Regions from separate parts of the Streptomyces sp. NPDC043861 genome, predicted to be linked through region 1. Evidence: riboswitches for the same ligand, from Rfam matches in the RefSeq annotation. Region 1 holds a riboswitch; the other holds the start of a gene.
The links. Region 1 has a riboswitch for glycine ahead of gcvT (glycine cleavage system aminomethyltransferase GcvT). Riboswitches for the same ligand answer to the same signal wherever they lie in the genome.
Positions count from the first base shown of each region.

Region 2: it holds a riboswitch for glycine, as region 1 does, so the genes downstream of both, gcvP (aminomethyl-transferring glycine dehydrogenase) here and gcvT (glycine cleavage system aminomethyltransferase GcvT) in region 1, are expected to answer to the same signal.

Region 1 covers NZ_JBWKDP010000011.1:190,186-194,381, forward strand. Annotated here, with positions in the region: gene glyA (serine hydroxymethyltransferase) at 1-833, opposite strand, end outside; gene gcvH (glycine cleavage system protein GcvH) at 865-1,239, opposite strand; gene gcvT (glycine cleavage system aminomethyltransferase GcvT) at 1,293-2,408, opposite strand; glycine riboswitch at 2,568-2,665, opposite strand; gene AC068D_RS24760 (AAA family ATPase) at 2,795-3,481, shown strand; gene AC068D_RS24765 (enhanced serine sensitivity protein SseB) at 3,570-4,196, shown strand, end outside.
Region 2 covers NZ_JBWKDP010000016.1:188,250-192,445, forward strand. Annotated here, with positions in the region: gene gcvP (aminomethyl-transferring glycine dehydrogenase) at 1-2,514, opposite strand, end outside; glycine riboswitch at 2,573-2,696, opposite strand; glycine riboswitch at 2,697-2,793, opposite strand; partial or broken gene AC068D_RS30380 (PRC-barrel domain-containing protein) at 2,982-3,038, shown strand; gene AC068D_RS30385 (DNA polymerase IV) at 3,200-4,196, opposite strand, start outside.

The DNA.
Region 1 (4,196 bases):
GCCGCGACCTTGAACGAGACGGCCTTGGCCGCGATCACATGCTCCAGCGGACCGCCCTGCTGACCGGGGAAGACCGCGGAGTTGATCTTCTTGGCGAGCTCGGCGGTCGAGAGGATCACACCGCCGCGCGGGCCGCCCAGCGTCTTGTGGGTGGTCGTGGTCACGACATGGGCGTGCGGCACCGGGTTCGGGTGCAGACCCGCGGCGACGAGGCCCGCGAAGTGGGCCATGTCGACCATCAGGTACGCGCCGACCTCGTCCGCGATCCGGCGGAAGGCAGCGAAGTCCAGCTGGCGCGGGTACGCGGACCAGCCGGCCACGATCAGCTTCGGCTTGGACTCCTTGGCGAGCCGTTCGACCTCGGCCATGTCGACCTGGCCGGTGGCGTCGTCCACGTGGTAGGCGACCACGTTGTAGAGCTTGCCGGAGAAGTTGATCTTCATGCCGTGGGTCAGGTGCCCGCCGTGCGCGAGGTTCAGACCCATGATCGTGTCGCCCGGCTTCAGCAGCGCGAACATCGCGGCCGCGTTGGCCTGGGCGCCCGAGTGCGGCTGGACATTGGCGTGCTCGGCGCCGAACAGCGCCTTGATGCGGTCGATGGCGATCTGCTCGACGACATCGACGTGCTCGCAGCCGCCGTAGTAGCGGCGGCCCGGGTAGCCCTCGGCGTACTTGTTGGTGAGGACCGAGCCCTGGGCCTCCATGACCGCGACCGGAGCGAAGTTCTCCGAGGCGATCATCTCGAGGGTGGACTGCTGACGGTGGAGCTCGGCGTCGACGGCGGCGGCGACGTCCGGGTCGAGCTCATGGAGGGGAGTGTTCAGAAGCGACATCACGCGATCCCTTGTGGCCAGTGGTCTTCGGTCAGCCGGCGAATTCGGTGTACTCGTCGGCGGAGAGCAGGTCGGCCGGCTCCTCCGTGACGCGCACCTTGAACAGCCAGCCGCCCTCGAACGGGGCGCTGTTCACCAGCGACGGGTCGTTGACGACGTCGTCGTTGACCGCGGTGACCTCGCCGGAGACCGGGGAGTACAGGTCGCTGACCGACTTGGTGGACTCCAGTTCGCCACAGGTCTCGCCCGCGCTCACCGTGTCACCGATCTCGGGGAGCTGGACGTACACGACGTCGCCGAGGGCGTTCGCCGCGTGCTCCGTGATGCCGACCGTCGACACGCCGTCCTCGGCGGCCGACAGCCACTCGTGCTCCTTGCTGTAGCGCAGTTGCTGGGGGTTGCTCATGTGCTGAATTCTCCTGTACGCGGTGGACTGCTGCTTACGGGGCTGGTGAGGGGCTACTTCTGGCGCTTGTAGAAGGGAAGCGCAACGACCTCGTACGGCTCATGAGTACCGCGGATGTCGACACCGACGCCCGCACTGCCGGGCGCGGCGTGAGCGGCGTCCACATAGGCCATGGCGATCGGCTTGCCCAGGGTCGGCGACGGGGCGCCCGACGTGATCTCGCCGATCACCTGACCGCCCGCGACCACGGACATTCCGGCTCGGGGCACACGGCGGCCCTCGGCGACGAGACCGACCAGCTTGCGCGGGGGGTTCGTGGCGGCGCGCTCGGCCGCCGTCCCGAGGGCCGCACGGCCGACGAAGTCACCCTCCTTCTCGAACTTCACGACCCGGCCCAGACCCGCGTCGAAGGGTGTGAGCGAGGTGGTCAGCTCATGCCCGTACAGCGGCATGCCCGCCTCCAGGCGCAGCGTGTCACGGCAGGACAGACCGCAGGGGACGAGACCGACCGGCTCGCCCGCCTCGGTCAGAGCCCGCCACAGCTTCTCGGCGTGCTGCGGCTCCACGAAGAGCTCGAAGCCGTCCTCGCCGGTGTAACCGGTACGGGCGATCAGCGCCGGGACGCCGGCGACGGTGCCGGGCAGGCCCGCGTAGTACTTGAGCCCGTCCAGATCGGCGTCGGTGAGCGACTTCAGGATGCCGGGGGCCTCGGGGCCCTGGACGGCGATCAGCGCGTAGGCGTCGCGGTCGTCGCGTACCTCGGCGTCGAACTCCTCCGCACGGCTGCTCAGCTCGTCGTAGACGGTCTGTGCGTTCGAGGCGTTGGCGACGACCATGTACTCCGTCTCGCCGAGGCGGTAGACGATCAGGTCGTCGAGGATTCCGCCGTCCTCCTGGCAGATCATCGTGTAGCGGGCGCGGCCGACGGAGACACCGCCGATGTTGCCGACCAGCGAGAAGTCCAGCGCGGCGGCGGCCTCGGGGCCGGTCACGGTGATCTCGCCCATGTGGGAGAGGTCGAAGAGCCCGGCCTTGGTACGTACGGCGTTGTGCTCTTCACGCTCACTCGCGTACCGCAGCGGCATGTCCCAGCCCGCGAAGTCGGTCATGGTCGCGCCCAGTGAGCGATGCAGGGCATCGAGGGCGGTAAGACGGGGGGTGGTGCTCATGGATAGGACTCCCAGGGCATGACTGGCGAGGACGATCCTCCCCATCTGTCATCGAAACCTGAGAGGTTCATCACGGCCATACGTACGCTGCGTACGCAATGGGCATGACTTGCACCTTGGGTGGAGCCGCATGAGCTGCGGCCCGCTTTTCAGATCTGCCTCATCCTCGCGGTACGGGGCCTGAGAGATTCAAGGGAGGGACTTGCTCCTTCGGCGCCCGGCCCACAAAGTGGCCAGGACTCTCCCGCGCGGATTCAAGCGGCCGGTATGCAGTTGGCGCGGACATCATTGCACGGGCGCCACGATCGGCAAATCACTTGTTGGTCATTACCTTTTCTTTAAGCTTCTTGGGCAGGGTCCCGGTGGACCCGACAAGGGGGAGAGCGATGACGTTGCAGCGGCCAGGTGCCTATATGACGACGACGGCGGGAGTGCGCGCCCGGGCCGGCCTGTCCGCGCGCCGGCTGCTGGGCGCATCGGCGCCCGCATCCCCGCCCGTGGTGCGTGATCTGCGCGACCGTGCGGGCCGCGGCCCGCGGAGCCTGGAATTCGCCCGGGGGGACGTGGTCGTGATCTCCGGCCTGCCCGGAAGCGGGAAGTCCACCCTGATCAGGCGGGCCGCGAAGGACGGCGGGATCGACTCCCAGGACACCCGGGACCGCTGGGACGCAAGGATGCCCGGACTGCTTCCCTACGCCGTGTACCGCCCGCTGGTCCGGATGGCCCACTACGCCGGGCTGTGGCGCTCGCTCCGTGCCGGCGGGGGTGTGATCGTGCACGACTGCGGCACCCAGTCCTGGGTCCGCCGCTGGCTGGCCCGTGAGGCCCGCCGCCGCGGCACCTCGCTCCATCTGCTCCTGCTCGACGTCACCCCCGCCGTCGCCCGCGAGGGCCAGCGTGAGCGAGGCCGCGGCGTCTCCCCGTACGCCTTCAGCCGCCATCGCCACGCGGTCTCCCGTCTTGTGCGGGACGCGGAGAAGGGCCGCCTCCCGCGGGGCTGTGCCTCGGCGACGCTGCTGGACCGCGACGCGGCGACCGCGCTGAAGCGCATCGGTTTCGCCGCCATGGACTGAGCCGCCCCGGCGCATCCCCAGCCGTTACCCTGCTTGACGCAGGACATCGGGCCCGGCAGGGGCCGGACGGGGAAGCAGGGGACGCGCAGTGGATACGACATGGCCCGCCAACGAGCTCGAAGAGGTGCTGGCCGCGTCCGTCGGCAGTCCGGGCGCCGGAGGCCGGATCGTCGAGGTGCTCGGACGGAGCCCCGTCTGGGTGCCGCTGCCCAATGGCGGCGGACCGGACAGCCCGAGCCTGGATCTGCCGACCCTCGAGATCGACGGGGCGCCGTACGTCCCGGTCTACAGCTCCCAGCAGCAGTTTCTGCAGTGCGTCGGCGACCGGATGTCCTGCACCGTGGCGCCCGCGATCGAGTTCGCGCGCGGACTGCCGCCGCAGCTCGGGATCGCGGTGAACCCCGGCGGCGCGATCGGAGTGCCGCTGCCGCCGCCCGCGGTCGCCGAGCTGTGCCGGGTCGGCAGGACGCCGCTGGACGGAACGGCGAGCGGGGGCCGGGTGCGGCTGTTCGAGCCGGACTGGCAGGACGAACCGATCGACTTCCTGGCCGCCGCCGCCGGCGAGTTCGAGGGAACCGGTGTGGTGCAGACCGCCCGCCGTGTCCTGGCGAGCATCGAGGGCGACGCGCCGACGCTGTTCGTCGGCGTCCAGCTCTCCGCCTGGGAGGGCCATCACCGCACCGCCCCGATGGACGCCCTCGGCCGCGCGCTCGGC
Region 2 (4,196 bases), on a different contig from region 1:
GAGGCGCTTGGCGATGTCGTCGACGCTGACGCCGGTCGCCTTGGTGATCGGGCGCAGGTCCACGATGCATTCGTGCGCGACGAGCCCGGCCGGGCCGGTGTAGAGGACCGGGTAGTGGGGCTCCAGGCGCTTGGCGATGTAGTTCGCCGCGAGCACGGCCACCTGGGTGGCGCGCTTGAGACCCTCTCCGCCCATCAGACGGACGTACGCCCAGGAGATCGGCAGGATTCCCGCCGAACCCCACGGAGCGGCCGAGATCGGGCCGACACCGCTCTCCGGGCCCGCGGTCGGCTGGAGCGGGTGGTTCGGGAGGTAAGGGGCGAGGTGCGCGCGGACGCCGACCGGGCCGACACCCGGGCCGCCGCCGCCGTGCGGGATGCAGAAGGTCTTGTGGAGGTTCAGGTGGGAGACATCGCCACCGAACTTGCCCGGCTTGGCGAGACCCACCAGCGCGTTGAGGTTGGCTCCGTCGACGTACACCTGACCGCCGGCCTCGTGCACCTGCGCGCAGATGTCCGCGACATGCTCCTCGAAGACGCCGTGCGTCGACGGGTACGTGATCATCAGCACGGACAGCTCGTCGCGGTACTGCTCGATCTTGGCGCGCAGGTCTGCGACGTCGATCTCGCCGTCGTCCGCGGTCCTGACGACGACGACCTTCATGCCGGCCATCACGGCGCTCGCGGCGTTGGTGCCGTGCGCCGAGGACGGGATGAGGCAGACGGTGCGCTGCTCGTCGCCGTTGGCGCGGTGGTAGGCGCGCACCGCCAGCAGGCCCGCGAGCTCACCCTGCGAACCGGCGTTCGGCTGGATGGACACCTTGTCGTAGCCGGTGACCTCCGAGAGGCGGTCCTCCAGCTCATGGATCAGCGTGAGGTAGCCCTCCGCCTGCTCCACCGGTGCGAAGGGGTGGATCTGCCCGAACTCCGGCCAGGTCACCGGCTCCATCTCGGTGGTCGCGTTCAGCTTCATCGTGCAGGAGCCGAGCGGGATCATGCCCCGGTCCAGCGCGTAGTCACGGTCGGCGAGCCTGCGCAGGTAGCGCAGCATCGCGGTCTCGGAGCGGTGCGCGTGGAAGACCGGGTGCGTGAGGACGTCGTCCGTGCGCAGCAGCCCGGCCGGAAGGGTGTCGTCGACCGTCGCGTCGAGCGCCTCGATGTCACCCTCGACGCCGAAGGCGGACCAGACGGCGGTCAGCTGGGCGCGGCCGGTGGTCTCGTCGCACGAGATCGAGACATGGTCTGCGTCCACGAGGTGCAGGTTGACGCCGTTCTCGCGGGCGGCGGCAAGGACGTCGGCGGCCTTGCCGGGGACCCGGGCGGTCAGCGTGTCGAAGTAGGCGCCGTGCACGAGCTCGACTCCGCCCGCGCGCAGCCCCTCGGCGAGGATCGCGGCGTACCGGTGGGTGCGCTGCGCGATCGTCCGCAGACCCTGGGGGCCGTGGTAGACGGCGTACATCCCGGCCATCACGGCGAGCAGCACCTGCGCGGTGCAGATGTTGCTGGTCGCCTTCTCACGGCGGATGTGCTGCTCACGGGTCTGCAGGGCGAGACGGTAGGCCTTGTTGCCGTCCGCGTCGACGGAAACACCGACGAGGCGGCCGGGCAGGCTGCGGGCGTGCTTGTCCTGGACCGCCATGTAACCGGCGTGCGGGCCTCCGAAGCCCATCGGAACGCCGAAGCGCTGGGTGGTGCCGACGGCGATGTCCGCGCCGAGCTCGCCGGGAGAGGTGAGCAGCGTCAGCGCCAGGAGGTCGGCGGCCACAGTGACGATCGCGCCGAGCCCGTGGGCCTGCTCGATGACCGGCCTGAGGTCACGGACGGCTCCGGATGCGCCGGGGTACTGGAGCAGGACACCGAAGACACCGCGCTCGACGGCCTCCGCGGGAATGCCCTTGCTCAGATCCGCGACGACGACCTCGACACCGGTCGGTTCGGCACGGGTCTCGATCACCGCGATGGTCTGCGGCAGGGCGTCGGCGTCGACCAGGAACACGCCGTTCTTGACCTTGCCGACGCGCCGCGACAGCGCCATGGCCTCGGCGGCCGCGGTGCCCTCGTCGAGCAGCGAGGCACCGGAAGTGGGCAGTCCGGTCAGGTCGGCGACCATCGTCTGGAAGTTGAGCAGCGCCTCGAGGCGGCCCTGCGAGATCTCGGGCTGGTACGGCGTGTACGCGGTGTACCAGGCCGGGTTCTCCATGACGTTCCGCAGGATGACCGGCGGGGTGAAGGTGCCGTAGTAGCCGAGGCCGATCATCGGGGCCAGGACCTGGTTGCGGTCCGCGAGGGAGCGCAGCTCGGCCAGGACCTCGGCCTCGGTACGGGCGTCGGGCAGCCCGAGCGCCTCGGCGCTCTTGATCACGTCCGGTACGGCGGCGGCGGTCAGCTCGTCGAGTGATCCGTAGCCGACCTGGGCGAGCATCTTCGCCTGGGCCTCGGCGTCGGGCCCGATGTGGCGCTGCTCGAAGGGCGTGCCCTGCTCCAGCCGTGAGAGCGGAGTGCGGTTGGCGGTCATGTGAGGCCTCCTGGTCGATGCGACCTGCGAGGGGCACCACGGCGCGGGTGCCCGGACGGCCTCCCCCTCTGTCATCTAACCTGAGAGCTTCACCGGTCCGCCCGCCCGCTCGCCGGCATTCCGGTTTTCACCGTCGGTGAGAGCGGACGCCATCGGACGTCCGCTCTGCTTTTCAGAGTGACCTCGTCCGTGCGGTACGGGGGCCTGAGAGATTCCGGGGAGGATTTGCTCCTTCGGCGTCTCCGGTACATGACCGGAGCACTCTCCCGCACGGGGTCAGCAGCCGTCTGCCAGCGTACCAGCGAGGCCTTGGCCAAAGCTGTCGAGTGGCCGAGGCCACAATTGTGCATTTTCGTAGTACTTACGGAGCAGTGCGACCGGTTGGAGGGACCGTGCAGACCGATATCGATCCGCGCAGCCTGATAGGCCGCAAGGCGTTCGACCGCAATGGCACCAAGATCGGGACCGTGGACGAGGTCTATCTCGACGACGCGACGGGAGTACCCGAGTGGGCGGCCGTGCGCACCGGGCTGTTCAGCAGGGACGCATTCGTCCCGCTGGAGCCCAGCGAGCTCGCCGGCGACGGCCTCCACATCCCCTTCGAGCGGGCACTGATCAAGGACGCCCCCGACTTCGGCGTCGGCCGGCATCTCTCCCCCGAACAGGAACTGCAGCTGTACCACCACTACGGACTCGACCTCCCCGCTCCCCCGGAGAAGCCCTCGCCGTCCGGTGGCCCGGATCCGGCCGCCCCGGACTCCACGGGGGACCGCGACTTCGGACGGCTGGCCGGCCACGACGACTGATCCGGTGACGACGGATCCGGGGCGGCGGAAGCCGTCGGCGGATCCTCCACCGACGGGTGGTCCGGCTCCTGCCTGACCAGCGGCAGCGGCTCCGACGGCTCGAGCTCGGGGTCGTCGACCGAGAACGTCCGCACTCGTCCCGGCACCGTCGACCAGGGCTCCTCGAAACGGACCGTGACCCGCCCGAGCCCACTGCCCTGCACCCAGCCCGCCCCGTACCGGGCGTGCTGCACATCGCGCCCGGCGGCCCAGCGCCGCTCGGGTCTCGGCTGCGGCTCGGGAGGCTCCGGGTCCTCGGGCACACCCCCGGGGCCGGGCACGGCGCTCTCATGTGCGCCGGAGCCGCTCTCCCCCGCGGCAGCCTGCGCGAACAGGTCCTCCTGGGTGTAGTCGGCGAGGCCGCTCACCCCCACGCCGAGCAGACGCACCCCGCCCGTGGTGTCCACCGACTCCAGCAGCCGCGCTGCAGCCTCCCGCACCACTGTTGTGTCGTCGGTCGGCCCGCGCAGGGTCTCCGACCGGGTCAGCGTCGAGAAGTCGAACCGCCGCACCTTCAGCACGATGGTCCGCCCCGAGTGTCCGGACGCCCGCAGCCGCTGGACGCAACGCTCGGCGAGCCGCTCGACCTCGAGTCTGATCCGCACCCTGTCGTGCAGATCCACGTCGAAGGTGTCCTCGACCGAGACCGATTTCGCGTCACGCTCGGCAACGACGGGCCGGTCGTCGTGCCCCATCGCCATCCGGAACAGCACCGCCCCGTGCGCCTTGCCCAGCAGGCGTACGAGCTCGTCCTCACCGGCCTCCGCCAGTTCGGCGACCGTGGTCATCCCCGCCCGGCGCAGATGCTCCCCGGTCGCGGGCCCGACCCCGGGCAGG